2 regions of the Shewanella sp. HL-SH4 genome follow, and region 1 is predicted to be linked to the other one. Evidence: predicted binding sites of a transcription regulator. Region 1 holds the regulator's gene; the other holds the start of a gene.
What was found. The regulator MetJ, encoded in region 1, represses methionine synthesis genes. The targets are predictions, from matches to a motif close to TAGACGTCTAGACGTCTA.
Positions count from the first base shown of each region.

Region 2: ACRWQL_RS02695 (cystathionine beta-lyase) is a predicted target of MetJ. The motif match lies at 9,897-9,914, and genes of this name have one in related genera.

Region 1 covers NZ_CP195037.1:2,714,900-2,730,791, forward strand. The annotation lists gene ACRWQL_RS12870 (HD-GYP domain-containing protein) at 328-1,521, shown strand; gene atcJ (cold adaptation protein ActJcold adaptation protein ActJ) at 1,987-2,271, shown strand; gene atcA (cold adaptation protein AtcA) at 2,279-2,809, shown strand; gene atcB (cold adaptation protein AtcB) at 2,809-3,570, shown strand; gene atcC (cold adaptation protein AtcC) at 3,582-4,472, shown strand; gene ACRWQL_RS12895 (PhoX family protein) at 4,802-6,871, shown strand; gene ACRWQL_RS12900 (aminotransferase class V-fold PLP-dependent enzyme) at 7,061-9,355, opposite strand; gene ACRWQL_RS12905 (NUDIX hydrolase) at 9,611-10,144, shown strand; gene ACRWQL_RS12910 (YhcH/YjgK/YiaL family protein) at 10,262-10,723, opposite strand; gene ACRWQL_RS12915 (alpha/beta hydrolase) at 10,815-11,870, shown strand; gene ACRWQL_RS12920 (LON peptidase substrate-binding domain-containing protein) at 12,038-12,616, shown strand; gene ACRWQL_RS12925 (pseudouridine synthase) at 12,660-13,601, shown strand; gene ACRWQL_RS12930 (sulfite exporter TauE/SafE family protein) at 13,626-14,357, opposite strand; gene metJ (met regulon transcriptional regulator MetJ) at 14,531-14,845, opposite strand; gene metB (cystathionine gamma-synthase) at 15,053-15,892, shown strand, end outside.
Region 2 covers NZ_CP195037.1:392,317-408,208, forward strand. The annotation lists gene ACRWQL_RS02650 (LysR family transcriptional regulator) at 1-59, opposite strand, end outside; gene ACRWQL_RS02655 (DUF413 domain-containing protein) at 166-603, shown strand; gene ACRWQL_RS02660 (hypothetical protein) at 1,060-1,980, shown strand; gene ACRWQL_RS02665 (GGDEF domain-containing protein) at 2,093-3,118, shown strand; gene ACRWQL_RS02670 (class GN sortase) at 3,131-3,757, opposite strand; gene ACRWQL_RS02675 (marine proteobacterial sortase target protein) at 3,762-5,897, opposite strand; gene pdsO (sortase-associated OmpA-like protein PdsO) at 5,965-6,705, opposite strand; gene pdsR (proteobacterial dedicated sortase system response regulator) at 6,927-7,616, shown strand; gene pdsS (proteobacterial dedicated sortase system histidine kinase) at 7,622-9,847, shown strand; gene ACRWQL_RS02695 (cystathionine beta-lyase) at 9,950-11,140, shown strand; gene ACRWQL_RS02700 (CreA family protein) at 11,233-11,712, opposite strand; gene yegD (molecular chaperone) at 11,712-13,109, opposite strand; gene ACRWQL_RS02710 (substrate-binding periplasmic protein) at 13,447-14,160, opposite strand; gene topA (type I DNA topoisomerase) at 14,312-15,892, opposite strand, start outside.

The DNA of each region.
Region 1 (15,892 bases):
GGTGTTTCACAAGGCTGTGGTTGTTAATCAGGTAACCTAGGTATAAGCGCTTCTGTGATGCGCAGCAAGCATATCTGTGCAAGCTTAATGGCAACTATTGCTTTCATGGTTAAAGAAATTAGCTATTTGGAGAGGAACAAAATTGACTCTGTTGTCGATGGTTACTGCCACGATTGCTGGTGGAGTTATTCTTGTGGCAAAGCTTGAGCGGATCGTCATTTCGCTTATATTACATTAATAAATGAGCTATCTTGTAATATACAGGATGCAGAACATGCCGAGTTGTTAATTTATTTAATGTTAGTAAATAGCCCCAAGGAACCATTTATGCTGATTGAACATGACATTGCAGACGTATGTGTTGGGATGTATGTGGTCGAAATCACTGAACCTAAAGATACGTTTTCGTTAGCTAAGCCTGGGGTGCTTAAAAGTGAGCGTGTTATCGAAGCATTAAAGCGCAAATCTGTCACTAAGCTGTTAATTGATACCAGTAAAACAGAGACAATTGAAATTGTTAAAAACGTACCAATACCTCCAAAAATAACAGCGACTAAGCCTGTTACAACTAACTTTTTTAATCACGAATTAGCCAAAGCTCGCCAAGTTTTTGATGAATCTAAAAATATCCAAAAAAAGTTATTCCATAATGCACAACATGGTTTGCCGTTAGACATGGACCCGGTGCAAAAAATTACCTCCGAATCGACAGATTTAATTTTCAATAACCCCAATGCGCTTTCGTGTGTACTTAATATTCGCAATAAAGATGAATATTTGCTTGAGCACTCAGTGTCAGTATCGGTATTGATGACGATGTTTGCCGTGTATAAAAAAATCGATAAAGAGATTGTTAACCAACTCGCTATCGGTGCTTTTTTACATGATGTCGGTAAAATTATGATCCCCGATCGTATTCTGAATAAACCCGATAAATTAACCGATGAAGAGTTTCATATTATGAAAACTCACGCCAATCACTCGATTGAAATCATGAAAAATACCCCAGGAATCAGTCAGCTTAGTCTCGAGGTTGCAAGCTTACACCATGAAAAAATCAATGGTTTAGGTTATCCATTTGGCGTCGCCGCAGAAAAAATTACCCTTTACGGAAGAATGATCAGCATTTGCGATATTTTCGATGCGCTTACTTCACACCGCTGCTATAAGCAAGGCTATGCCCAAGTAAAAGCCTTTAGTATTTTACGAGTATTAGCTGAAAAAAATGAATTAGATAAAGACTTAGTTGATGAATTTATTCGTTGTATGGGTGTTTACCCTGTTGGCTCAGTGGTACTACTTGAGTCAAACAGGCTGGCTATTGTCGAAGGCCATAACCCAAAAGATCCTATTCGCCCTCTTGTGAAACCGTTTTATCATTTAAAACCCAATCACTTTGAAACAGGACAAAAAATTGATTTGGCTACAGTCACTGACGACTTAATTGTTAAATGTGTCCGTGCAGATGATTTTAATCTCAATATGGAACAAATTATTGAGTATTTAGCTCATGAGGGCTAGCGTGTAAAATAGTGCCAATTTAACTTTAATCTAAGTGAGTTCAACGTTTGATTTGTCACATAGCTAACCGCTTTCATTTACCTCCCAGTTTTTAGATAATATCCCATGCCGTTTCTATACTTGAATTATAACAAAGGTTACCGTCACTGAAGTGAAAAGGCGTTACGTTAAAAAGGGCTTGATTACAGCTTTAAAGTGTTGTAATTCTGACGTTTACTAATCGTAGTCTTAAGTTTGAAATGATGAATACGTCTCAATATTTGCAATCATAATACTGGCTTAATCGGCCAATTAGCCTTTGTATCTTGATTGCTGCATTAGGGCTGTTTCTGTTATCATCACTGATCGGATATTCTACGCCCGCTAATGTTGCAGATTAACCTCAACGGTTAATGGATTGTGCTTAGAATACGCGCTTTAAATATGTGATATCTATCGACAGCTTTTCGCCTACAGGTAACCTTTATGATTAACCACTTCACTGTACTGGGTGTTAAAGCCAGTGCCAAAGAAGATGAAATAAAAAAAGCCTATAAACGTTTATCCAACAAGTATCACCCAGATAAACTACTCTTAGCCTCAGATGAAGAACGGCAGCAAGCAGAAGTGCAACTGCAAAGAGTCAAGAAAGCTTATGACGTGCTAAGTGATAAAAAACTCAGAAACGCATTCATCAAAGACTTTAATAACGTGATAGTGACAGATCCTACCGCCGCAATGCGCGAGCTGTGGGACCAATTTTACCCTTGAGTATCCCATGGCCAAATCATTAAATATTGCTCGTATCCATGAGCTTAAAAACAATGCCTATGACAATATCGAGTCATATAACGACCCCGATACGCCAAAGGCATTAGAAAATTTTTCTCGTCAGATAAAAGAAATTTTACTGGCTGATATCAGCATGCTGTCTTCAGTACCAGAATACTTACCCGTTGCCTTATTTGGCCAGGTTAAGTTTGCCCCTGACGCCCTACTTAAATGGGCGCACTGGATAGATAATGCTATTCAACCAGAGTGGGATGAATTTAAAGTCAGTATCGCTTTTAATAATGGCGATATCCCTTTAGTGCAAGCGGTACGCGCCCAAGGCGAGTCGTTACTAATTGAAAGCTGTGCGGTATTGTATTTGCTTAATCAAGAAGCCAATGGCTCGAAGAAAAAAGCCAAGCCAGCACATGAAGATGACGATGAAGAATACGGTCAATCTAATAGCGACTATGATGATGACGATAATGATAGCGACGAAGAAGGCTATTACGATCAATATGATGATGAGGACAGATAATGACCACCAGTTTGATTGAAATTACCGCTCAAGAAATAAAGCAACTTGCGGACGTTGAACCACAGCAAGCCAGCAAGCGTTTTGAGATCATCGCTAATACCATGACAGACGCCCAACTTGTGGACGTTATTGAGCTGATGGATATCGTTACCTTGACGCAAATCAACAGCCATCATGACATTTCTTGCCCGTCAATCATGTCTGAGTTGATGAGCCCAGAGCAAATTCGTGACATCGTTTGTCAGCAGCCCTTATATTGGGAAGAGCAAATAAAGACCAATGCCGATGAGCTGCTTGCTCACACCTTTGAGTTTTTAACGTATTTAATCCGCATTCAAGGCAGTGAAGAAAAACAAGCCGCGATTTTGGAATGTATTGCCGATGATCCTGCTGGTCTGTTTTATTTATCGATTCCTTTTATTGAGCTTATTCTTGCGCCCAGTGAAGCAGAGGAAGGCTCACCTGAACGTGATCATTATGACGATGAAGACGACGGTACAACGGTTGGTTATGACAATTGGCATGCCAATGAAGAATCGCACAGCCTTAGCATGGATGATCCACGCAGCTTAATGGCGCTTATTCAAGAGCTTGCACCAGAGGTTGCCAAGTCGATTAAAAACTTACTGCGCAACGAAAGTTCTGGCTGGGAGCAAATCATCGCTAAGTTCGTTAATGAATTGGTTTTACAGGCGAAAGATAAAAACCAAGTGGCCGATGAATATGCGGAAGTCGACGATATGTTTAGCTTTTTAGATTAAGGATTCCAACTATGCAACTGGCATTACGGGACCCAAATCAAGGGCCATACCTGACAAAAGTGATAGCTTACGGTCAAAGCGAAAACAAACTAAGCCAAGATGAGCTCGAACAAATAAAGGCTAAGGCGATTTTAATGAGCCTTAAGCTGGCTGATAAGTTCTACAACAAGCATAAAGTGCACTTGTTAGAACATGCAGCACACGATGTTATTGGTGTGGTCAGCATAGGGCTTATTGCCTTAACAGGACAAGAGCCTGCAGCATCTTTACCTTTGCTGCAAGGTCCTGATGGGGTACTTAAGTGCTTTCAAAAGGGCTGGAGCTTGCTCACCCACGCAAGCAGTTTGAACACCAACAAATCACTTTATGGTGATGTGAGCGAAAGCTTACTTGAAAATGTGTCTAGCCCGCCGGATATGGAAGAATGGCTAGGCTGGCAAAGCTATCAAAGTGCGTTAACTGAGCATCAACGTCAGCAAGGTATTAAAGCGCTATTGCAGGCGTTTTATGTTACCTCAGATCACGACCCTTTAGATTGTCTTAATCTTGAAGCTGTATTGGCTGAAGCGGTGATTTATCGCACCTTATTTGCTGATCGTGGCGTGAGACAAGATCTTAAAAAACGCTTAGGTAAAATTGAACTTGATGATGCTTGGTTTAATGGCGATTATTTGATGGCGCAAACTGAAAATGCCATTGCTAAATTGCCTCAAGATTTGGCTGAGATAATCCGTCAAGATTTAAGCAAGCATTACATTCAAGGTTTACTGCGTACCTTAAGTTTTGCTAAAGGCTATCGCGAGTTGCAAATGCAAGGCGCAAGCCTGGAGAAGCTTGAGCGATTTGAGCAAAAAGAAGGCCTACACGGCTTACTGGGTTGGCCGCTATACTTAGATTTGTAGTGAGTTAGACTTATAGTGAGTTAGATTTATAGAAACAGCTAGATTTTAGACGCTGCTAGCGTAATGGGGCTTAAGGTCTTATTTAGTTCCAACATAGTCCCAACAATAAACATAGCGACCTTGAGTCGCTATTTTTTTAGCTATTTTTTTAGCTATTTTTTAGCATTAGCCTGCTGTCTTTAAACTGCCACTTTTCTGTCATCTAATTTATGCTCAATTGTCATAAACCCCGCTTATCTTATGTCCGGAAACTAATCTTATAAAAAGAAAGTTTACTTGTTGCAGATGACAACGATCTCGAAAACACCTAGACATTCAAAGGACATATTATGAGCAAAGCGACATTTGATCCACGACGTTTTAATAACAGCGATAACACACCTTTTGCACAGGTGATGGAAAAACATTTATCTCGTCGTAACTTTGTTAAAAGAGGCCTAGGGATCAGTGCTATGACCGCATTCGCCGGCGTGGGATTAACCGCATGTGGCTCAGACGACAATACAGTAACACCCAATCCAACGCCGACCCCTACGCCTACACCAACTCCAATTCCGCCAACAAAAAGCTCTGCGGTATTAGGTTTTGATTCTATTGCTGGTTCAAAAACCGACGCAGTGGCGATTCCTGCCGGTTATTCAGCGTACGTGCTTGCGCCATGGGGAACGCCATTGAACGCTAAAGCCGCGGCCTGGAAAGCAGATGGAACAAATACCGGCGAAGACCAGGCTAATTCAGTGGGTATGCATCATGATGGTATGCATTTTTTCCCACTTAATGACTCAAATGACGATGGTTTATTATGTATTAACCATGAATATATTGATGAAGATGCGCTGCACCCAACAGGACCAACCTTTGATGCCAATGGCAAGCGCACCATCATTGATGAAATTCGCAAAGAAATTAATGCCCACGGTGTATCAGTCGTCCGCATTAAGCTCAATAACGGCATGTGGGAAGTGGTTAGCAATGATACCCATAACCGTCGTTTTACCGGCGCAAGTGTGATGGACATTGCTGGTCCTATGGCCTACACAAGCTATTTAGAAACACGTTACTCACCCGATGGCAGCCAGGCTCGTGGTACATTAAATAACTGTGGTAATGGCAGCACACCTTGGGGCACTTATTTAACCTGTGAAGAAAATTGGCCAGATTACTTTGTCAATAAAGGCACATTACCAGCAGACCAAACACGTATTGGTATTTCCAAATCAGGTACCCGTTATGGCTGGGATCACCTAGCCGGTGATGATGACGAACGACTTGATGAATTTGCGCGTTTTGACGTTACGCCGTCAGGTAATAGCGCGGGTCAAGATTACCGTAATGAAGCTAATGGCCACGGTTATATTGTTGAAATTGATCCGTATAATCCTAATTCACGCGCGGTTAAACGTACCGCCTTAGGTCGTTTCCGCCATGAAGGCTGTACTTTTGGTAAGTTAGAAGAAGGCAAACCAATTACGTTCTATTCAGGTCATGACTCTCGTTTTGAATACTTATATAAATTTGTCTCTGATGCCGTGTGGGTAGCAGCAGATGCGAATACCAGCAATCGTATTGCTATGGGCGATAAGTACATGAATGCGGGTACGCTTTATGTGGCTAAGTTTAGTGAAGACGGTGTGGGTGAGTGGTTGCCATTAACTTTAGATGCAGTAACAAAAGATGGCAGCACTTTAGCCAGCAGTTTCGATTCACAGGCTGCGATTATTTTAAACACCGCCGGTGCTGCTGATTTAGTCGGTGCAACTCCGATGGACCGTCCTGAATGGGCAACGGTTGATCCATTTACTGGCAGTGTTTATTTAACATTAACCAATAACACTAAGCGTACTGAAGCAAATACAGCTAACCCTCGCTTAAACAACAGTTTTGGTCATGTTATTCGTTGGGACGAAGGCGATAAAGCTACCGAGTTTAGCTGGGATATTTTTGTATTTGGTTCACCAACCGACGGTGATGCAGAGACTAACTTGTCAGGTTTAGACGACTTAAATCAATTTGCTAGCCCAGATGGTTTAGCGTTTGATGCCCGTGGTATTTTATGGGTGCAAACCGATAACGGTGCCGATGAAGTGACCTCTTATACCAATGATCAAATGCTAGCGGTTGTGCCCTCTACTTTGGTTGATGCGGATGGTAAGCAGCAAGTGATTAGCGCTGAAACACAAGCGCAGTTAAAGCGTTTCTTTGTTGGCCCTAATGATTGTGAAGTGACCGGTTTTGCAATTACGCCAGATTATAAAACCGCGTTTGTTAACATTCAGCATCCAGGCAACTGGCCATACTCGAATAACGCGACTGAAGTTACTCCAGCGGGTACTCAGCTACGTCCCCGCGCTGCCACTGTGATGATCCGTAAAAACGATGGCGGCGAAATCGGCATTTAATCGGACTGATTTAATAGCTCCTACTTAGTAGCACCTATTTAACAGTGCAGCGTGTTAATAAAATGGCCCTAGACGCAAAGTCTAAGGGCCTTTTTTATTATTAGCTGAGTATGATGTTTTTTTAACAGCATCAGCAAGCGCAAACGCATTGGTCCCCAAATCAATAGACGCGACAAAGGACAGGCTTAATTAGTTAGCCAGTGCATAACCACCTTTCAGGTGGGCAATATGTGAAAATCCTAGGCGCTGCATAGCTTGAGCGGCCACAAGAGATCGACTTCCGCTACGGCAAACTAACACCCATTCACTGTCTTTATCATGCTGATGTTGTTGCATAAATTGCACTAAACGCGTTAATGGCACATTTTCACAAGCCTTTGACGTATGGTGTAATGCATATTCGTGGGGCTCGCGGATATCAATTAATTTAACCTTAGAGGAATGTAAGGCGATATCTAAACTGGCTGCTGAATACTCTATGATGGGTTTAAGTTTGCTGCAACTCGCTGTGGGTAAAGCACCGCAGAGTATTTCACTGCCGGTTTGATCATTAAGTTTGCTGTCGAGTGCTAACTTACGCGCCACAAATTCATCCACAGTGATGGTGTTTTGACTCACCTGTTGTAATAACGGATTGCGCAGGCACTCAGCGCTTAAGTGAGTGGCAAATTCATTTTGATAATCATGGCTTGCACAAATAAGGCTTTGTGGGGCTAAAACACTGTTGAGTAATTGAATGCTGCTATACATGGAAATTGCACAACTACTGTCAAAATTAGTCCGTCCTAAGGTGCCCATCAAAATAGTGTCCCCACAAAAAGCAAATAAAGTGTTACTGGCTAATGTGTCTGAGCCGCTTAAAGGCTGGCACAGTAGCAAGCTTATACTGTCATCGGTATGCCCAGGCGTAGGCACTTTGACTAGCCATTTGTCAGCCAACTGAATGTATTCCAATTGGCGGCCATTTTCTGTCACTGATAAGGCAGTTTGGGGCCAACCTAGTTCGTCACACTGAATGTTTTGCGGATGTTTTTCCGCCAGTAATAACCGTCCTGAAACGTGGTCAGCGTGGCCGTGGGTATCAATAATGGCGATTAAATCTAACTGCTGACATTGCAGTAAGGTATCTAAACGCTCTGTTAACTCTGGCAGAGGGTCAATAATAAACGCTTTCTTTGAGGCCGCTTCGACATAAACCCAAGTGCAGCTAGCGCCTGAGCGTAATTGTACTAAACCATTTAAAGGGGTTTTATCATCCATGTTAGCACTATCTAGCACCATGCAACTTTGGGTTAAGGCTTGGGCGGTACTGATAATACGCTGGCAAGCTTGACTCACTTCAGCTTGGGTCATGGCAGGGCCAAAAGACAGTCTAATAGCCGACTCACTTTGCCAGGCTGGTAAGCCCATAGCATCTAACACAAAGCTACGGGTGACTTTAGATGAGCATGCAGAACCTGAACTAACGCGAATATTAGCGGCGTCAAATAAGTCCATTATTTCTTTGCTGCTAAAGCCTTTAATTGCAAAGTTCAGTGTCGTTGGCACGCTATTGTCAAAGCTGTGATTAAACACAATTTGCGGAAAAGCTTGCCTTAGGGTGTCGGCAAGTTGTTGGCGGTATGCATGTAAGGTTTGATGACTGGCAAAGCATGAGTCTGTTGCAACCAGTTGGTCAAAAACAACATTAATCGCCGCCATGCCTGGCAGGTTTTCAGTGCCTGAGCGCTGGCCGCTTTCTTGTCCACCACCGGCAATGACCGGCGTAAGTGGCGCATTTTCTCTGATATAAATAAACCCTATGCCTTTTGGCGCATACAATTTATGGCCACTAAAGGGAGCATAGTCGATAGTGGTTTGAGCCAGATTAAGCGATATTTTCCCAAGGGCTTGTACACAATCCACTAACCAAAAAATAGTGCTGCTGGCTTGGCGAATGGTAGTTTCTAAGGCGCTTAGGTCTTGATATACCCCGGTTTCGTTATTCACCGCCATGGTACAAATCATTAATGATTTAGGCGCATACTGGCTAATAAAGTCATGATCTAAGTTGCCATAACCATCAACCGGAATGGCGATGACCTTTGCATTGATACCAAGCAAGGCATTCCAATGTTTAAGCGACTCTGGCACGGCTTTATGTTCTGTTGCGCCATAGAGTAAATAGCAATCTTCGCCCCGTTGTTGAGTGGCTTTTAAGGTTTCTCTGGCACTGATTAATGCTGACAGAATAGCGGTTTGAATGCCTTCGGTTGCGCCGCTGGTGAAAATGATTTTGCCATTTTCAGAACCTAATATTTGCTTCGCTTTGTTGCGGGTCTGTTCCATTAAATCTTTGGCGCGAAGGCCGGTGATGTGGCTTGAACTTGGGTTACCAAACAGCAGCTCCATGGCCGACAGTGCAGCTTGGGCAGCTTTAGGTAGCACAGGGGTTGTTGCATTGGCATCTAGGTATATTTGGCTCAGGTCGTGGTTATTATTCATTTAGATCAACTCTGCTTGGTATTATTAGGTGAAACCGCATATTTCTTTTTGTTATATCTAATTTCGTTTTGTTATATTAGCAGTTTGGTGATCAGTTACAAGCCTAAACTTATGGTGATTTATCTTTGAAGATTCTATTAATCAGCTTTGTTGAATGCTTACCTTTTATTACCTTGTTTAAAGTATTTTTCGAGCGCTTTCTTGAACCAAAACACCTTGCAACGTATGATGCGTTTTTTGTCAGCAGGCCCTAAGATGCGTCATTTAACCACTCGTTATCATCCTGAAACGCCGGCAGCATTTATTGATAATAATTCGTCCACTATGCTGACACGTTTGGCTGCCCGTGCCATTGTGCTTCGTGGCAACCATATTTTGATGTTGTACACCCAGCGTTATCATGACTATTCACTGCCGGGCGGCGGGGTCGATGCGGGTGAGGACATAGTGCAAGGGTTAGTGCGTGAGCTGCGGGAAGAAACCGGTGCTAATGTCACTGGTGACATCATTCCATTTGGTTTGTATCAAGAATACCGTCCATGGCGACGTGACGGTTTTGAATCGGTCAAGATGCTGTCTTACTGCTATGTATGTCAAATTGAAGATGAATTGGGTGACACCCAGTTTGAAGCACACGAGATCAGTAATGGTATGACCCCGGTGTGGATTGATATTGATACCGCGATTTCCCATAATCTGGAAACTATTGCTAGCAGTGACAAGAAAGGCTTATCGATAGAAAGAGAAACCTTTTTACTGCAGTTGATTAAAGCAGAGTTATTGAACTAAGCCGTAGGCGGCTTTTAAACTTTCGGCGACTTTATGGTCAAAGTCGCGGTCAATAACATTCACTCAATGTCTGCTATTCCATTTTCCAGTGACACGATTGAAGTTCAAGATAGGCAGTTAAATACGTACCTTGATAACCACTTTACGGACTTTTTGCGGCGTAGCAAACGTGCCTGGCATGTGCATATCACCAGGAAAGAAAATAGCAAACATACCGGTTTTTAAGGCAATAAATGCCGCATCTTGTTTATTTGATTCGAAGTCAAACTCGGCATAATCATGTTTGTCATAATACGGCTTAGACGGTGTTTGATCCGCTAACGGTAAATAACCAAACTCTTCTGCACCACTGACCACATATTGGACATCAATATATTGCTGATGTACTTCAAATGGCTCAATTTCTCTTGGTTTGGTTTCATAATCATTGACGATAACAAACAGGTTTTTACCGTCTAGTTCATAGTTACCAACAGCTTTGGCGGTAAAATCTGTTTCAGCTAAGTGTGCTAATGCCAAGGCTAAACGTGGATGCAGTTTTGTATATAGATGGCGATTTGCTAAAGTGTCAACAATCATAAGAGTTCCAATGAATAATTCAGCAGTGAAAGTGTCATAGTATGGCAATAATATCACTGTTTTAACTCTTCAAGTATTAGAGGATCAACATTTGTCAGCATTACGGCTTATTGCAGGTGAAACCGCTTTTAAACAGATAGAAGCGCAAGGTTTACAGCAAGGTATGTTTACCCAGCTATTAGCCGCTTCAGGCGGTCCTAAGTGGATTGGTATTGCAGGGTTAGACAAGTATATTTTTGGTGAGTTTTTTAAGAACCGTCAAGATCCGTTATATATGCTGGGAGCGTCTTCCGGTGCATGGCGTTTAGCATGTTTAGGACAAGACAACCCTTTAGCAGCCTATGAGCGATTAGAACATTTTTATATCACTCAGCGTTATGACGATGTGCCCACCAGAGAGCAAGTCACTCAACAAGTGCAGGGTGTGGTTGATGGTATTTTAGGTGATAAAGCGGGGACGGATATTATTGCTAACCCGATATTTCGGGATCATATTATTGCCTGTCGAGCCCGTCATGTGAATAGCAGCCAGTCTAAGGTTGGCATTGCCATTGGTTTGGCCTTAGCTGCGGCCAGTAATAGCGTTAACCGTAAAAGTATTGCATGGCATTTTGAACGTATTTTACTGAGCCATAAAGATGCCGCATCTCCGTTTGGGCGCTTAAAAGACCTACCAACCAAGCAAATGGCACTGACTGAAAATAATATTCGCCAGGCACTGCTCGCCACCGGTTCAATTCCATTATTACTTGATCCAGTGCGCGACATTGATGGTCTGCCAAAAGGTAAGTATTACGATGGTGGCATTACCGATTATCATTTTGATTTACCCCTACCCAAAGAAAGTGGCTTAACCTTATATCCACATTTTTACCCGCATATGAGCCCAGGTTGGTTTGATAAGTCACTAATATGGCGTAAGGCCCGCAGTAATTATCACAATGCGCTTATTCTGGCGCCATCGGCTGAATTTATTGCCTCGCTACCCTATGGCAAAATTCCAGATCGTGAAGATTTTAAGCATCTTGATACCCAATCTCGGATTGATTATTGGCAAACAAGTATTAAACAGAGCCAAAAGTTAGCTGATGAGTTAGCAACTATTGTGGCCAATGGTACCGTAATGGATCATCTTGAGGCTTGGTAAATTACTGGTATTGTGGAACAAAGTAAGTTGCATTTTCAGTCGTACATTAGCATTAATTTATCTTAATTTACTGTTGGTTTTTTCATCGTTGACTACACTGATATGGAGCAGCATCTTATTGATGCTCGCTTTTTTGGTGCTTCACCTTGATGGTGTTGGAGGCGAAAATGCAAACACGTGAAATGGCTTTACTGATACAAGATGCGGTGTTGTTGCCAAATGGCCGGCTCGAGTTTAGGGTTGCTTTTCCTGCTGAATTGGCGCTGGTGGCATCAGTGCTTAAAGGTGAATACGGTTTAGCCATGGCAGCGCTAAAGGCTAAAAGTGAACTTCCCTGTTATCGCAGTATTACCGAGTGTGAAATTATCGACTTTCACCAACTAGAAGATAAGTCGCTAAGTATTGTGTTAGAGGGTAAGCAACGCTTAAAAGTATTATCGGCAGCTAAACAGCACAATGGCGTATGGATAGCACGGACTCTTCCTTGTCAGAATTGGCGCCATGAGCCGATAGTGGGTAAGTTTGAAATTATCAGCGCAGCGCTTGAACAGTTTTATGAAGTTAACCCTGATTTACTTGGTTTGTATTCACAAATTCATTTAGAAGATGCGACCTGGGTGAGTCAGCGTTGGTTAGAGGTTTTGCCCATGTATAGTCGTGATAAGTTACGTTTGGTGGATCAGCCCAATTGTCACAAAACCATGGACTTTGTCCTGCAATTACTAAAATCCCATGTTGATGTATAACCTGATAATATAAGGGTATCTATTCGGTACCCTGATAATTTTTATGTCGAAATCTACTCACGAGTCACTTTTACCTACTGGCGCTATTGCGGCGCAGCCATCCTATGTTGTCTTACCTCGCACGAGTGAATCCTCTACAGTTTATCCAACAGTATTGGCTTTTTTAATTGATAAGTTTCCACAAATATCACCCTCAGCGTGGGATCAACGGATTAAAGAGGGCAAAGTACATTGGCAAGATGGCCAATTAATTGATTGCCAAAGTGAATATGCCGCAACCAAACGGGTTTATTATTATCGTGAAGTTGCAGTTGAAAAAAAAGTGCCTTTTACCGAGCAAATTCTTTATCAAGATTCCCATAAAATCATTGTCTATAAACCGCATTTTTTACCGGTTACCCCTGGTGGTAATTATGTGAATGAATGCTTAGTACACCGTTTACGTATTCGTACTGGAATAGACACAATAGCCCCAGCTCATCGGCTTGATAAAGACACCGCTGGCGTGATGTTGATGACGGTAAATCCCGAGACTCGGCATGCTTATCATCAACTTTTTCTCGATGGTAAGATTAAAAAAACCTATCAAGCAGTGGCCGAGTTACCACAAGACTTCGCCTTAAATCAGATGATGTTGCCGCATCATTGGACCATTAAGAATCGGCTAGAACGTGGAACACCTAGTTTTACCATGCGGATTGTTGACGGACCCAGTAATAGTCATTCTGAGATTACATTGCTCAAAATTAACAATAACCTAGGACTTTTTGAACTGGAACCCGTTACCGGCAAAACCCATCAATTACGGGTGCATATGCAGAGTTTAGGCATGTCAATTTTGAATGACCGTTTTTATCCTACACTGCAGGCTAAAGACGATGATGATTTTGACAAACCATTACAGTTATTAGCGCAGCGTTTGCAGTTTGTTGACCCAATCACTAATGAAGTTAATGATTGGTGCAGTGAAGGACTCACTATGTGATTTAAGCTATTTTAACAAAGATTTTTAAAGGCTATTTAATGACTTTACCGTTAATAGTAGCGCACTTAACGAACACAATATTAAGGTGGCTTTGCGGGTTTTGTTTTTATCGACTTTGCCGACAATGCGCCCTGCTATAACATAGCCTGCGAATACCGATGGAAGCAGCATTAAAGAAAGCCAAATGTGCTTCACTTCAACTAAACCTACAATGGCTAAAATAGCCAGTGCAATCATTGAGCTAAAGATAAAAAAGGCTGATAGTGCCGCCCTAAATTGGCTGGCATCTTTTCCGGCCAGCAAAATAGCCATTGGCGGTCCACCAATGGCGGCAATGTTGCCAAAAATACCTGAGACAATACCCGCAATAAATAAGGTTATCCGATTCACAGGTGCGGACAATTTAAAAACACTCAATAAAACCGCTGTAAATACAATACCCGCAATAGCGAGTCCTAATATGGGTTGGGGGGCGAGTAATAGTAAGCTTGCGCCCAAAAAACCACCCGGAATTCTGCCAAGTAACGCATATTGCAATCCATTAAATTCTAAATGGCTACGCTCTCTGAATAAGGTCATTAGTGAAATTGCAAACCCCATCACAATCACTGGAACGGGCACTAACTGCGGGTCGATAATATACAGTAAGGGACTGGCGACTACGGCTAAACCGAAACCGATTAAGCTTTGGGTTAATGCGCCGCAAAAGATAATAACTGAGGCGAGTAATAACGTGGTGGGATCAATGAATGGCATGCAATGACTCTTAGTAACTAACGTTTTTCAACACAAGCATTTGTATATTGATTGATATCAATTGTTTGATCGTGTCTAAAAACAAAATTCCATCAAGATAACTACCCTGACTAAGCAGGATATTCATCTTGATGGAATGAATAGCAGGTGTAAAATGACTTAAAAGTGATTAATTACTCTAAGTCTTCCCATTCAATACCCATTTGGTCCATCAATGCTTTCGCTTCACGCGGAATGCTGTCAGGCTCATCTTTTGATAAGTCATGATCATCGGGCAATGGTTGACCCGTGTAAGCATGTAAAAAAGCTTCGCAAAGTAATTCACTATTTGTCGCGTGACGTAAATTATTTACCTGGCGACGAGTGCGCTCATCGGTCAGTACTTTCAATACTTTTAACGGAATTGAAACTGTGATTTTTTTTACTTGTTCATTCTTCTTGCCGTGTTCGGCATATGGGCTAATATAGTCGCCATTCCACTCAGTCATTAACTCACCCTTTACTTTAAATACGGTGCAGATTTTAAACCCTTAAAGTTTCTAGTCAAATTATTGCTGTGTTTTAGTGCACATTGCAAATAGATTTCTTTATGTTTAGACGTCTAAACGTCTATTTTTGTTGACCTGAGCTGCTCAGTTAGGTAAATTTAGCCATCTAGACATCTCTTTGTGTGTTCGTAATGTTAGGAATCAATCATGACCAAGTCTTGTAAACAACATAGCAATGCTACTGTCGCCGTCCGACAGGGGATTGAAAGTGACACACAACATGGTGCAGTTGTCCCGCCAATTTATTTATCGACCAATTATTCTTTTGATGGCCATAAAAATCCGCGTGAGTTTGATTACAGCCGTTCAGGCAATCCAACACGTTGTATTTTAGGCGAAGCCTTAGCCAAATTAGAGCAAGGGGCTACCGGAGTGATAACCTGTACTGGCATGGCTGCCATTACGCTAGTGACCCATTTATTAGGCCCAGACGATTTATTGGTTGTGCCACATGATTGCTATGGAGGTAGTTACCGTTTATTTACTAACCTGGCCAAGAAAGGTCAGTTTAAATTGGCCATCGTTGATCAAACCAACGCGGCAGCATTAGCAGAAGCCATTGCCAAAAAACCCAAAATGGTGTGGTTAGAAACCCCATCCAATCCATTACTGCGTGTGGTCGATATTGCCGCTATTGCCACTGCAGCAAAAGAAGTTGGCGCATTGGTTACCGTGGATAACACCTTTTTATCACCTATTTTGCAGCAGCCTTTAAATTTAGGGGCTGATATCGTTATCCATTCCACGACCAAATATATCAATGGTCACAGTGATGTGGTTGGCGGCGCTGTTGTAGCTAAAAATCCAGACATCGGCGAGTTACTGCATTGGTGGTCAAACACCTTAGGCTTAACGGGATCAGCGTTTGACAGTTACCTGACTCTGCGTGGTATTCGTACTTTAGCAGTGCGAATTCGCGAACATCAAGCCAATGCCAAACAGATAGTTGATGTGCTATGTCAAAGTCCTGTGGTGGCAAAAGTGTAT
Region 2 (15,892 bases), 2.0 Mb from region 1:
TTACCGAAATGCCGTGTCTTTGAAACCTCAAGAAAGGTCTTTAATAAATCCGTGTCCATAAAAATTCTTCACCGAAATGGATAAAATATTTTGATTTAAAAAAATTTCAAGCTGGCCAATACTCCAATTGAAATCTTTATTCACTTAATCTTATAGGTAAATGCCATGTCACAGCAATCATATACACATGTAGCTGCCAGTATTGACACTATAGCCAATGGCACAGCTAGCTTTGTAAGCAACAAACGTTTCTACGATGATGTTAATTTCCCAAAAGGGTTTAAACGTTGTGGAGACTTTACCAACAAGGAAGCTGAATTACTTGAGCAACATGGTCAAGCACTGAAAAATTTATCTGAAGGTACACAACTGCCTTGTTCACCAGATGAAGACCAATTTGTTAAAGCGACCCAAGGGTTAATGCCACCGACGACACCAATCGAATTACTCTGGTCTAAATACACTAGATTAGCCAAAGGTAAGCCATTTTATGCTGTTGTTGGCACCATTCATAACCCAGGCCAATCTGCCAAAGTTGAAATTGAAATCGACTTCGATGAGGTAAGCGATGATGAAGAAGAAACATCAACTGCCGAAGACTAAATAGCGCCTAAAGGCTGAATATTTAAACTTATTAAAAATAAAGGAGCTTTAAGCTCCTTTATTTTTTGTCAAGCCAGCCAATTTTTAAATAATCAGTTTTTTTAAATACCTACAAATCATCCTAATTTTGATATTTAACTCTCGACTTGCAGTCGATAAAAACAGCATAAAACAGGCCGTAGTTTACATTTTTCATCCTCTACACAAGAAAAATTTGATTTAACGCAACTTTAATGAAACAAAGTTTTTACATTTGCTTACATGATGCTAATATCATGGGTGTGTTCTAGTGACAGCATTTCTGCCACACACACTTAGTCATACTACTCGTGAATCTTTAGTTACTTCATTTTCTTCTGTCGACGCGTATTTAGAAGAAACATCTAACGAGTAATCAATGCATATTGCCACCAATGAGCAATAACTATAAAAAGAATAAATGCGGAGTTTTTATTTATGTTCAAAACTTTGATGTCGTGTGCGGTGCTGTTTATAGTAACCCCAGTATTTGCCGATGATAATAACGTCATCACTCCAGAACAAGTTAATGTTTTGCCAGATTCATTCACTATAAATATTGGTGGATTATATGCAAATTCTGACTCGTACATGGTAGTAACTAACCCTCGTACAGGGGGCACATTTCCATTAGATTTTGAAAATGACTTAAACCTTAAAGAAAAACAGTTTTTACCTTTTATTGAATTAGCCTACACATTCAATCAAAGACATAATATTTATTTAGACTATAAATCTTTACACCGCACAGCCCAATCTCCTGAAATTGCAAAAGACTTTCAGTTCACATTGCCAGATTCAGATATTACCTATGATGTTGAAGCTGGTATCAGCTTAAAATCAACTTTAGACATTGATATTTTACGTCTAGGTTATGGTTATGACATTTGGCAGGGTGAGAACTATACAATAGGTGCTTCTGTCGGTTTACACACCATGTTTATTAAAACGGCTTTTGAAGGTGAAATAGGAATATGTGTTCCCAACACTCAGCTTGAGCAATATTGCGGTGAAACAATAACCACCCCTAGAGTTGTAGATAAAAGCTTAACAGCACCATTACCAAACTTTGGTGTTTATGGTGACTATGAATTCTCGCCTGGTTGGGTATTTAAAGCTTATGCACAGTACTTCTCGCTAAAATATAACGATATAGCAGGTTCATTGGTAGATGTTCGAGCGGTAGTAGAAGCTGAATTAAATGAAGATTGGTCATTAATTGCAGGCTTTAATTATTATGAAATTGATGTAGATTATAAGCAAACATTAACCGCCTTAGACCAAGACTTTTATATTGCCGACTACAAAATTAACTACAGCTTTACTGGACCAATGATTTCAGTACAGTACACCTTCTAAATCAAGAATTAAAAAATCAAAAGCATCATTAGATGCTTTTTTTTTGCGTTACACACCGCAATATTACTGCTATATTTTTATTATCATTATTATAGATAATTAGAGGGTTAAGATGTCGACCACGCTTTTACAGCTTGCTGCAGCTAACTTAAAAAAAGCCGTGCCTTTAATGCTTAAGTATCAAATTCCCACCACGCCAATTAATTATGCGTTATGGTATGCCTATGTTGGAGAGAAAAATCCACAGTTGAATGCCGAACTTGATAATGCAATTAAGCAAAATCAAACCTGCTCCCCTGTTACCAGTGAATTACTATTTCGTAAGCACGTAGCAGATCCCGTAGAGCTTGATGTACGTGATATGCGTAAAAACCTCGATGCCATGGTATGTGACTTATCGCAATCTTTAAAAGACACCAATTCAGATACTGAATCATTTCAAGCACAGATTAATAAAGACTTTACGCGTTTAGCCGATCTTGAAAACCAAGGTTTTTCATTAGAGCAAGTTATCGGTGTTGTGCGTAATATAGTCAAAGAATCTGAAAACATTCGCTCCAGTACGGTTAGTTTTACCCAGCAATTACAAAAAGCCCAATCGGAAATTGATACACTTAAAACACGTTTGGCTGAGTCAGAGAAAGATGTGCTGTATGATGCGTTAACTAATGTACTCAATCGTCGTGCTTTTAATGAAGATATCAATGCCCAAATTGAGTTGGCACCAGAAGGCTGTTGTCTTATTTTAATTGATATTGATCACTTCAAAAAATTTAACGACTCTTTTGGTCACCAACTAGGTGATCTTGTTTTGAAAACAGTGGCAAAGCGTGTACAAGAAGCTTGTCGTGACGGCATTAAGCTGTATCGATTTGGCGGTGAAGAGTTTGCTATTATCGTGCCTAAAAGCCAGCTAAGAGTCGCTCGTCATCTTGCTGAGGCCATTCGCCGTGCGATAGAAAAACTCAGTGTAAAAGACAGACGCAGTGAGAAAGTAATTGATTCTATCACCGCATCTTTTGGTGTATCAGAATGGAAACCCAAGCAAGATGTCGGTCAACTAATCGAAGCGACTGACAAATTGCTTTATGAAGCCAAGCGACTAGGTCGCAACCGTGTTATGCCAATATCTAACTAGTAATTAGCCAAATTAAATCAAGCTTAACGGACTTATTGATACAGCCTTTGCCTCTACAATGTAACGAAGGTCTGCATCACCGCCCAATTTATCAAATGGGTAGCAGGTTATTAAGGTTAACCGGCTGTCATCTGTCATGGCCATTTCATCAACTTGGGTTTCGTGTACCACTCGTAAATCGGTCACCTGATAACGAGTGTACTGACCCTGGGCATCTTGCAACTCGATAGTATCTCCCAATACTAAATGCTTTAGCTTCAGAAAATGGCTATCTCGATGCCCTGCAATAATGGTATTTCCCTGCTCACCTACATTAGCCCCACCTAAATATAAACCAGGGCCAAATGCCAATGTTCTGCCTGATATTCCCGCCAAAACATAGATATCTTGTTTATCTAGTTTGTGCTGCCGGTCAATGAAACGTATTTTTGCTACCGGATGAGTATCAGCCCAAGACCAAGGTTTATGCGGCTTGTTATCAATCAAGGTTTGTACGAATGCACGCTCAATCAAATACTGAGCAAAATGAGCTTTAGCTTGCATGTAGCCTCCCTTTATAATCATTGCTGACGCTATAATTAGCAGAGTAAAAAAAATTATCCATCGCAAGTTAATTGTTCTTGTTAATCTAACTAACATAATGTTATTCCGCACTATTTAGAATGAGCCTTTGCGCAGGCAGTAAGCCTTTTAGCCATAGACCATAAAGTAAGGTTAATGCTAGTAAGCTCATTCCAATAAGCAACCATAAACGACTCGCTGTCGCAGTTTGTGGTAACACACCTTGCTGACTCGCACTTGCTTGCCACCCAGCAGGTAATAACGTCGATAATTGACGCTCAGACTTGTCAGAGTGATATGGATTAACCGGAGTAACATCAACCGCCAATAAACTGGTTTGGCTACTGACTAAATGATATTGCATAGCCAACGCTTCAACTTGCTTGGCCACTTTTTGACGATTCGCATGACTTTGGCTTAGCTCTAATGCGGTTATTTGTGTATTAGCCCACAGTAAATCAATTCCCACGGCTGCACGGCCCTGATTGAAATCCAGTTGTTGTTGCCAATATTGGCCATTAATATGGCCTGAAATAATCACTGGCTGTAATTGTTCAGCAGGCATTTTAAAACTGACTGTAACGGGATCGCTCTGATAAACATCATCAATCTGTGCGGGCCAATAATCCGGTACGCTACCATCAAGGTTATATAATTCAACATCGGTTAATATCGGCTGATTTATTTTGGTCAAAAGCTGGGATATTTTCTGCTCTACCTCCTCTAACTTACCTATATAAGTAAAAGTCCCTCGTCCGACTCTGGCAGCCCTTGTCATAAAGTGAGAATTAGGCGCCGAGCCAATCCCGACCGTAAACAGTCTTGAATCTTGTAACTGATAGCTAATTTGTTCAAATAACTGTGCCTCATTTGATACCGCACCATCCGTCATAAATATGACCTGTCTCAGGCCTCCTGTTTTAGCGTTAATGCTGGAGGTCAATGCCCTATCTAATGCTGGTGCCATTTCGGTCCCGCCATCAGCATTTAAGGAACCAATAAATCGCTTTGCTTGTTCTAAATACAAACTATTCACTGGTTTTGCATCACTGAATAATGCACTGACATCAGAATTAAATTCGATAATATTGAAACTGTCGGTTGGTTTAAGTCCTGTTAAGGCAATATTCAACGCCTGCTTAGCTTGAATGATTGACTCCCCCGCCATTGAACCAGAGGTATCGATAACAAGGATTAATTCTCGGCTAATTTGCTGCTGAGCTTTTAAAGTCAATGTGGGTGGAAATAACATAGCCATCGCATAAATATCTTTTGGCTGGTCAAGATTGACGTCAGCATTAGCTTTATCTTGATAGGTTTTACCCGTTTGAAAAAAAACCGTGGCAGCCACTTCATCACCAACACTTGTTTGCCATTGTAGGACAAAGTCACGGTCTAACGGCACTTTGCCCTGCAAGCTTACATTGGTTTTTCGTCCATTTTGATTTTGTTGTATATCGTGATAAGGACTATTTAATTCGGTAATATCAAAACCACCATCTATATCGATATCTATCGATACCTTATGGCTTGCTGATGCATTTTGTCCCTCAGTATTACGCTGCACATTTAGAGGTTCAAGCATGGGCGATATTAGCTCTTTAGTTTCAGAAAATGTACTGCGTTGAAAATCCGGTCGATAACGCGGCGCAACCACTAACGGAAAGCGCAGACTAAACAAACCATCCTGATAACTGATTGTTTGCAGATAAGTAATTTCAACGGTTACTTGCTGTAACGGACCAATATTCGCCAATTGAGTGGTAAACACATTGGTGCGTTGCTGACTGACTAAACTCGCCTGCTTGCCTTGTTTTTTAGCCTGCTCAAATTGTTGTTTAGCCTGTTGCTTTGGTTTGATAACACCTTCAATTATCCGGTCGCCAATCAGTAAACTCATCCCATCAACCGCTGAATTTTCAGGTAAAGGAAATACATACTTAGCATGAATCCAGCTGTCTTCAACATTATTAAATATCTGCTTCACCGTCACCCTATTCACTAATCCTGATACTGTCATTTCAACTTGAGTATCTAGGGCAAACATCTGTTTATGCTGACTATTAATCTGGTAGCTAATCAGACCTTGAGTGATTTCATCAGCCTCAATTGTGATAGTTCGATTCGAGTATGTATCTTGTGATGCTAGGCTCAAATAGGGAAAGCTGAAATAACATACACTGACTAAATACAACCAAAAGGGCAATTTTACAAACATAACATCTCCTTCGCGGCATGGTATTCATGCCGCTAACTAAGTCCATAAAGTGGAACAAACGGTTAAATTAATTGGCGGCTAATTGCGCACTTTCTGGAATAAGCGTTAATGTTACTCGGCGATCGAAAAAATCATTTTCAACATTCTGATCTGGATGCATTGGCGCGCTGGCACCATAGGCCTGACCTTGTAAACGTGACTTATCAATTCCTTGCGCCACAATGTAGTTGGTCACTTCAATTAAGCGCTGCTCTGATAACGCCTGATTAAAATCATCATTCCCACGACGATCGGCAAAGCCCATTAAATCAACATTCAGCTCAGGCATTGATGCCATCATGTAAGCCACATTATCTAACTGTTGCTTAAACAAAGGTTCAATGAGGCTTGAACCGGTTTTAAATTGCACATTCATTCCCACACCTAATTCAGCTAAGGTTTGCTTTTGATGCGCTTTAAGTCGAGCGAGCTCTGATTTCACCTCTTCTAAGGACTGTTGTTGTTGGTTCATTTGTGCAATTTTTTGGCTAGTCTCATTAATTTCATATTGCTGCTGCGATAATAAAGATTGTTGTGCTTCAATCTCAGAATCATCACCGACTGACTTACCAATTAATGAGCCTGTTAATGCGCCAATAAAAGCACCAATAGGTCCACCAACCACGGCACCCAATATAATGCCTGAGCTTAAGCCAACAAGTTCTTCAGTATTTTCACGTTCTGGTATTGTGTTGCTTTGAGCGCCATAGCTTATGTTACTAAACAGTACTGATGAGATAACGGCGATAGCGACTAGTTGCTTTTTCATAATGACATTCCTGTTTTTAATATTGATAAATGAGTTGTTCGACATGAGTCCTCGACTCGATGAAACTATTAAACAACACAGAAATGACTATTTATGGGTTTAAAAATGGCAATCTTATGTTCAATTGTGGCAACAAAATGGCAATTGATTTGGAAGCCTTTAACCCGTTATAAATTGCTGTATAGTCACAACAATAAACAGATTATGGAATTAGCTGATTAATGAAACGCATCGCGATTGTTGAAGATGAAGCCGCTATCCGCGACAACTACAAAGAAGTGCTACAGCAACAAGGCTACAGTGTACAAGCCTACCCTAACCGTCCAACGGCTATGTTAGCCTTCAATGCTCGCCTGCCCGATTTAGCCATCATTGATATTGGCCTTGAAGGTGAAATTGATGGCGGCTTTACTCTATGCCAATCCTTACGCGCCATGTCGAGTAGCTTGCCGATTATCTTTCTTACCGCACGAAGTGGCGATTTTGATACTGTTTGTGGTCTAAGGTTAGGCGCTGATGACTATCTAACCAAGGATGTCAGTTTCCCGCATTTATTGGCGCGTATTGCCGCATTATTTCGCCGTTCAGAATTAATCGGTTCAAGCCCGATTGAAGATAATCTAATGACACGCAATCACTTGCAAATTGACGGCAATCGCATACAGGTCACTTGGAAGTTACAGCCGATTGAATTGACCGTTACCGAGTTTTGGATGGTACACGCCATGGCTAAACACCCAGGACATGTCCGCAGCCGTCAGGATTTAATGCAAGAAGCGAAAATTTATGTCGATGACAGCACCATTACGTCCCATGTAAAGCGGATCAGAAAGAAGTTTTTAGCCATAGACAGTGAATTTGACTGTATCGATACTGTATATGGTATGGGTTATCGCTGGGACAGCTTGTAAGGAAGATGTTCAATATGTATTTGCCATTAGGCCTAAGGGCTAAAGTGATTATACTGTCACTATTTTTACTCTGCCTACCTTGGCTTGGGTATGAATATGTATGGGAAATGGAAAAGTACTTGCGCCATGGACAAGAGAAAACCTTAGAAGGTACCACTCAAGCGTTGGCAACCGCACTGCATGAACGCCCTAAACTGTTTGATAATCAAGCCAGCTTTTTAACCCAAGTCCAAAAGGGCCGCGACTTGTATGCTTATCCATTATCGGGCCCAATTCAACTTGACGGAAAGTTAGAAGACTGGCAATTGTACAGTCACCGTAAGTTATATTATGGAAAAGAACACATTGTTTATCAAAAAAATGCACAACAAGACATATACCTTAACTTTACCCATATGGTGGGTAAATATGCTGGTTATCTTTATGGCTTTTTTGAGGTTAATGACTCCCAAGTTATTTATCGCAGTAAAAATAGCTTAAGGGTCGACAGGAACGATCACTTAGTGATGGCTACGCTTGCGCCCGATAATTTATTTAGGCGCTATGTCATTGCCAATACCAAGGATGGCTGGTTAAGCGCTTATCAGTTACCTCAAGATCCAACACAATCAATGCCCGTCATCCCTGAGAATCGTATTCAAGGCCAATGGCAGAAAACCCCTAATGGATACAATATTGAGTTCCGTATTCCGTTAGACATGATTGGCAGTAAACTCGGATTCGCTATTCATAATGTGGATGACAATGAGACGCGCAATTTAATTAATATTGTCGGCACTTCAGCCACCAACTCGGTAGCAGAATTAGGCACAGTTCTGGTGCCTTCGCCTGAAATAGAAAGTATTGTTAAAGGTATGGGCCACAACAGCTCACGCATTTGGGTGGTCGATAATCATGGCAGAGTGTTAGCGCGTTCAGGTGATATTCGCACATCAAGTAATACCTGGGATGCTGATTTAGATGACGCCCAAACTCAAAGCTCCTGGGCACACTTCCATAAACAATACTTATTACCCTTATATTATAAAATTCTCACTAGACCGCCACAGGACTTTATCGATTCATTACAGGACTCAACTGAATTAAGTGGTAGCCATATTGAAAATGCCCTAGTAGGTAAACAGGCTTCAACCTGGCGATTAACCCCAGACAGTAAAGCGGTCGTATTAGCGGCTGCGAGCCCTATTTGGATTGATGACAAGGTGATGGGGGCTGTTATAGCCGAAGAAACTACTCACGGTATCCGTAGCTTGCGTAATCGGGCACTGGAAAAGCTATTTAACGTTATTCTTACGATTATGAGCATGGGCACACTGGCACTATTCATTTTTGCATCGAGCATCTCTAGCCGTATTCGCCGCTTACGTGACCAAGCTGAATTAGCCATAGACAGCCAGGGACGTGTCAGAAATCAAATCACTCCGTCAAGAAATCGAGATGAAATAGGTGATTTATCACGAAGCTTTGCCAATATTGTCGGCAGACTCGGTCAATATACTCACTATTTAGAAAACATGTCATCGCGGCTATCACATGAACTTCGTACCCCTGTTGCAGTTGTTCGAAGCTCTTTAGAGCACCTCAGCAATCAAAACCTAGATCAAGCAAGTAAAAAATATGTCAATAGAGCGCAGGACGGTGTCAATCGATTACATCTGATTTTAAATAACTTAACTGAGGCAACTAATCTCGAAGCCAGCTTATCACATGCTGAACGCAGCACATTTCCCTTAAAAAAGGTTATCGGTGGCTGTATGCAAGGTTATCAGATGACCTACCCAGAGCAGCGTTTTAACGTATTTATTGAAGATAAAGTTATGATGTGTAATGGCGTTCCAGAATACATTGCCCAATTAATGGATAAACTCATTAGTAATGCCATTGAATTTAGCCAGCCAGATAGTGCTATTAGTGTCAGCTTAAATCAATATCATAAACAGGCGATTCTAAAAATAACTAATATCGGACCAAAATTACCTGAAAACATGAGCGAGCAGATTTTTGAATCTATGGTGTCAATAAGGCCACAAATTCCCACCAACAAACCCCATCTTGGTTTAGGCTTGTATATCGCAAGATTAGTAACTGATTTTCACCATGGCACCATTAAAGCGAGCAATGTCAGCTGTGTAATAGAAGATGACATTAACAAAACGACACTTCAAGCGGATGAGATACATCAAAGTGGCGTTGAGTTTTGTTTAACATTACCCATAGTGGAAACGACATAAGCCATTTTGCCTATGTAGCCGATATTATCTATCTCTCGCCCCTTTCATTTAGCCGTATAGATGTTAGGATGGCTAAATAGGTTTTTAGTGGATGAATTAATAATGAATAAACACGGTAAACAAGCAACCCAAATAGTCAGCTTAGGTCGAGATAAAAAATACACTAAAGGCATTATTAATCCGCCGGTATTTAGAGCATCTACAGTGGTGTTTGACACCATGGACGACATGCGTTTTGCTATTAAAAATAAGACCAATGGCGAGTTATTCTATGGCCGTCGTGGTACGCCAACCCATTTTGCCTTTCAAGAAGCGATTGCAGAACTTGAAGGCGGCTTTGGCACGGCGTTATATCCATCCGGTGCAGGGGCTATTAGTGCGGCACTATTATCATTTTTAAAAAGCGGTGACCACCTACTGATGGTCGACACCGCCTATGAACCCACGCGTGATTTATGCGACAAAATGCTTGCCGGATTTGGCATAGAAACGAGCTATTATGATCCTATGATTGGTGAAGGCATACGTGATCTCATTCGCCCAAATACTAAGGTACTCTTCCTTGAGTCTCCAGGGTCGATCACCATGGAAGTACAAGATGTGCCGACGCTGAGTCGCATCGCCCATGAACATAATGTGATAGTGATGCTTGATAACACCTGGGCTTCACCGATTAACTCTAGACCATTCGAAATGGGTGTAGATATCTCTATTCAAGCGGCGACTAAATACATTGTCGGTCATTCAGATGTCATGATGGGTACCGCAACGGCAAACGAGGTTCACTGGCCACAATTACGTGAAAACAGCTATTTAATGGGACAAACGACTTCGCCAGATGATGTATTTTTAGCGGCCAGAGGGTTACGTACCCTAGGAGTCCGTATGGCCCAGCACCATAAAAATGGACTTGAAGTCGCCAATTGGTTAGCAAAGCGTCCCGAGGTTGACCATGTCAGACATCCTGCTTTTGAAACATGCCCAGGTCATGAATTCTTTAAGCGTGACTTTACCAGCGCGAATGGCTTATTTTCATTTGTTTTAAAAGATGGCGATCTTAGAAGCATTACAGCCTTTGTCGAAAACATGCAGCATTTTAAAATGGGCTTTTCGTGGGGCGGCTTTGAAAGCTTAATTTTGGGTGTTTTCGGTATTGATAAGATAAGATCTGCAACCCAATGGGATAGCAGTAAGCCACTTATTCGTTTACATATCGGCTTGGAGGACACAGAGGATTTAATTGCCGATCTTGAACGTGCTTTTGAGCGTTACAATCAGGCTATCGCTAAGTAACCACTGCTCGAGATAATAAACGCTTATAAAATAGGCCGCACAAATATTGATATTGGTGCGGCCTATTTTGTCATTCTACATAAGTGTGGACACTAATTTTGACCATCAACCTTCAATGCATTCCATGCCTGCGTTCCATAAAGCGGCACAGTTGATAAAGCATGCTTATGGCTGCCGTTAGTTTCTTTAGTTGAATAAGATAAATACAATAAAGTTTGATTTTCTTTATCCAAAATACGTCTCACTTTTAAGCTTTTAAATAAAATACTTAACGACTCTTTAAAGACCACTTCACCGCCTTTACTGGTATCTATGTCTGCTAAATCATTTGCTGAAATAGGTCCAGTTTGACGACAACTAATGCTCATATCTGAAGGGTCGGCAAAATCTAAATCTGCTTTAATGCGACTAATATGACAAGTCACTCCTGGTATTTTAGGGTCATGTTTTGCATCAATAATCACATCTTTAGTGGTAAATAATCCTAAACTGACCTTACCGACATCGTCACTACAGCTCATCATTAATCCACTGAGTGCGACTAAAGCGACTAATTTCACGTTAATATTCATTAAGCTTCCTTAAAATATTGTTGCGCCATACGAGTTAACCCTGCGGTAACCGAACCAAAGTGATCACCCACCACCACTTGCGCTTGAGGATACACTTTAGCAATTTGTTTGTATATTGCAGGGCTTCTTGCCGTACCGCCAGTAATATAAACAATATCAGGGCTTTCTAACGCCTTACCCTGATCATCAAGACTATTCATAGCCTGGCGCATTAATTGACTGACTTTATCCAGTGACGGCGCAATGGCTTGCTCAAATAGCTCGACACTGACGTCGATAGTTAACTGTTTTTCCACAAATGACAGTGCAGCTTTATGGACGGGTGAATCAGTTAACGCCACTTTAGCGATCTCCGCTTGGCGCACAACCTGAAAACTCATCTGATTTTTTTGAATGGTCAATAAACGCTGCAGTAATTCAGGTTGCTCGGCACCATTGATCAAGGTTTCGATTAATCTCTTGCTGGATAAATGATAGAAATCACGCTGGGCGCTAATATCATTCACGGCAACGGCATTCCAAAATAAATTTGAAGGTATAGGCTTACCATCTAACATAGCACTGCCACTGCCAAAACTTGGCATAAAGCCTTGCATAGCAAGTGCGATATCAAGGTCATTACCGCCGATACGCTGTCCGCTGTGCCCCAAACAGTCTCGATCTCGCAGCGTGTTACTCATTAATTCAGGGCCCATTTTTACTAACGAGCAATCTGTAGTACCACCACCAACGTCGACAACTAATACATTTGCAGGTTTGTTAAGGGTTGATTCAAAATCCATTCCAGCGGCAAGTGGCTCAAATAGAAAACCCACCGAGGTAAAACCGGCTCTTTTAGCCGCTAAGGTTAAAATGGCCTCAGCTTGTTGATTACTTTGTTCGCCGCCAATACCTTGAAAGTTAACTGGGCGGCCAATCATGGCATGGGTAGCCGTATTTAAGCCTTTAGCAGTTAACTGTTGATCTATACGTTGTTTAACGTGTTGCATCATCAAGGTAACAATATCTTCAAACAAAGCCACTTGTTCAGCTCTCAGTCCTGTCGCCCCCAGAAAAGACTTGGGTGAACGGACATAAAAACCTTCCTCAGGCATTTCAAGATAAGCATTAATAGCGGCCTGACCGACAAACACTGTAGGTTCATCAATCAATAAATCGAGTTCATGTCGAATTATTTTCGCCCGCATTAATTGTGAACTGCGTAAATGAGAAAATTCAGCTTTCAAGGCTTCAGGCAAACCATTATAAACCGCCTCAGCTATCAGCTCACGATCCATGGCATAGAGCGTAGAGGGTAAATAATTAGAATTTTCACTAAGGGGTATTAACTCTATTTTCTCATTGATCCAAGCACCAATTGAACAATTAGCACTGCCATAATCGAAACCCACTATCATGAATAAACTCGCTTAAAAAAATCAAACGAACAAACTACCACATTCACACCGAAAATGGATATTTTTTAGTTTGAAGATAGATTGAGTGGTGGATTTTAAAACATTAACAGGATCTAAATATAACGAGGAAGGAAGACTGGCGTAAGTCGATAACATTGTATCTATCTAGGTAGGCAAATATCGCTCTTGGCATTTGTGCTGGTAACCAAGGTGAGTTAAGCGCCAACTAAATAGCCATAAACAAAATATTCCACTGCAAACAAGAATAATACTGTTTACCAAAAAGTTAAGTTGCGGGATAACATGACTTAACCGCTGAACAATCAATTGATGATAATTAGTTTGGCTGAGGAAGCAGTAATTGATATTGCTCTTTACATGCTTGATTAATATAGACGCCAACTTGAGCCTCTAAAATGGGCGTGTTAGAGAATTGAAAGTCTTGGCTATTTATTTCAGGGTGCTTAAATAAGTAATCAGGGAATTGGTTTGAAAAAACTAAGTCCACGCGTTTATATTTAAGCATTTTAAACCCCTGTTCAACCGATTCAATAGGCACCATATTAAGGCCGGCATGAATAAATTGCCGATGAAAATCCCCTTCTCGTTTGTAACGCATAATGGCTAAACTTTTTCCTTTCAGTTCAGATAAGTCATCCCAAGAAAATGGCGTACTCTCCTTCAGACGAAATAAACCTAACACAACTTTCTGTTGGCTCAACGGCACAAAATAAGCTTGTTGAGACTCTGGAGGCGGAAAAAAGCTCAAACACCAATGGCCAGATTGAACTTGCAACTGCGCTCTGGCCGGAGGTAAAAATATTGGTTTTACCTTAAAATCGTAAAAGCCAGAAATAAGTTGGCTTAATAATGAAAAATTAATGCCATAATCGTCGGCATCCATGGTGGTGAAAGGTGGATAATCAACCGCAATAACCTCATATTCAGCGATGTTTTGGACAATGTTAACTTCATCATTAACAACCGTGTTTTGAGCCATTACTTGTAAGCTGACAAACAACACCAAAGAACCTAGTATACTTTGTAACATCACTTAAACCTTACTGATAAACGCCGAACAACCAGCATAGCTTAGTTGAATATAGCCATTTTTACATAGCTAGCGCATCAATTCATAAATACTTAACAAACAAAAACGCCATCATAATGATGGCGTTTGTAAACTAAACAATATTAAACAACTACTTTTTAGCTTTTTTCTTAGGTGACTTTGTCGATTCACTCACCCACTTTCCGCCAATAAACTTAGCAGACCAACCGGTTGCTTTACCGTCAACGTCGGTAGCAACATATTGCTCTTTCGTTTTACGGCTAAATCTGACAGAGGCTTTGTTGCCGTCATCATCTTCAACAGGGGCATCGGCTAAAAAGGCGTACTTGTCCCATAATAACTCACGATATTGCACCAGCTCTTCAACAAGCGGCGCGCGGGTTTCACGGGATTTAGGGAAGGTACTTGCCGCTAAAAATATTCCAGCCGCGCCATCACGTAACACAAAGTGCGCATCAGACTTAGTACATTTAAGTTCCGGTAAGAAGATAGGATCTTCTTTTGGAGGCGCAGCTTCACCACTTCTTAACAGTTTGCGAGTGTTTTTACATTCAGTATTAGTACAACCAAAGTATTTTCCGAAACGGCCATTTTTAAGTTCCATATCATGACTGCAACGATCACATTCAATCAAAGGACCTTCATAGCCTTTTATTTTAAACTGACCTTTTTCAATCTCGTAACCATCACAACTTGGGTTATTACCACAAACATGCAGTTTACGTGATTCGTCAATTAAATAGCTGTCCATTGCGGTGCCGCACTTACCACAACGGTGCTTGGCACGAAGCGCATCGGTTTCAGCATCTTCATTATCACTAATGGCTTCATCGCCAGGTGTTAAGTTGACCGTTGTCTTACAACGCTCTTTGGGCGGTAAAGCATAGCCACTACAACCTAAGAATACGCCTGTAGACCCAGTGCGAATACCCATTTTACGTTGGCAGGTTGGACACTCAATATCAGTCAAAACCGGATCATTTAAGCGCATACCGCCTTCATCCGGATCCATTTCTGCCATCAATAATTGCTTGGTAAAATCACCATAGAAACCATCAAGCACTTTTTTCCAATCTAGCTTGCCCTGAGCAACATCATCAAGGGTTTGTTCCATACTGGCGGTAAAGTCATAGCTCATTAAATCTTTAAAGCTTTCAACTAAACGTTCACTGACAATTTCGCCCATTTTTTCTGCGAAGAAACGGCGATTATCTACTCGCACATAACCGCGGTCTTGAATAGTTGAAATAATGGTCGCGTAAGTTGAAGGTCGACCAATACCACGCTTCTCTAACTCTTTGACTAATGATGCTTCACCGTAACGAGCAGGTGGTTTAGTAAAGTGTTGTTTGGGTAAAAGTTGATCAAGCGTCAGTACATCACCCACTTCCACTATAGGCAATGTGCTAGTGTCTTCATTTTTCTTACTCATTGGCGGTTGCACACGAGTCCAGCCGTCAAAGCGTAATGTACGACCACTGGCTTTTAATTCGTAATCACCGGCAACCACAGTCAAACGTGTTGCATCATATTGAGCAGGAGTCATTTGACACGCCACAAATTGACGCCAAATTAATTCATAAAGACGTTGAGCATCACGCTCCATATCCGTCATCGACGCAGATTGGACATCCACATTTGAAGGACGAATAGCTTCATGCGCCTCTTGGGCACCTTCTTTGCTACCATAACGTATAGGATCTGCAGGTAA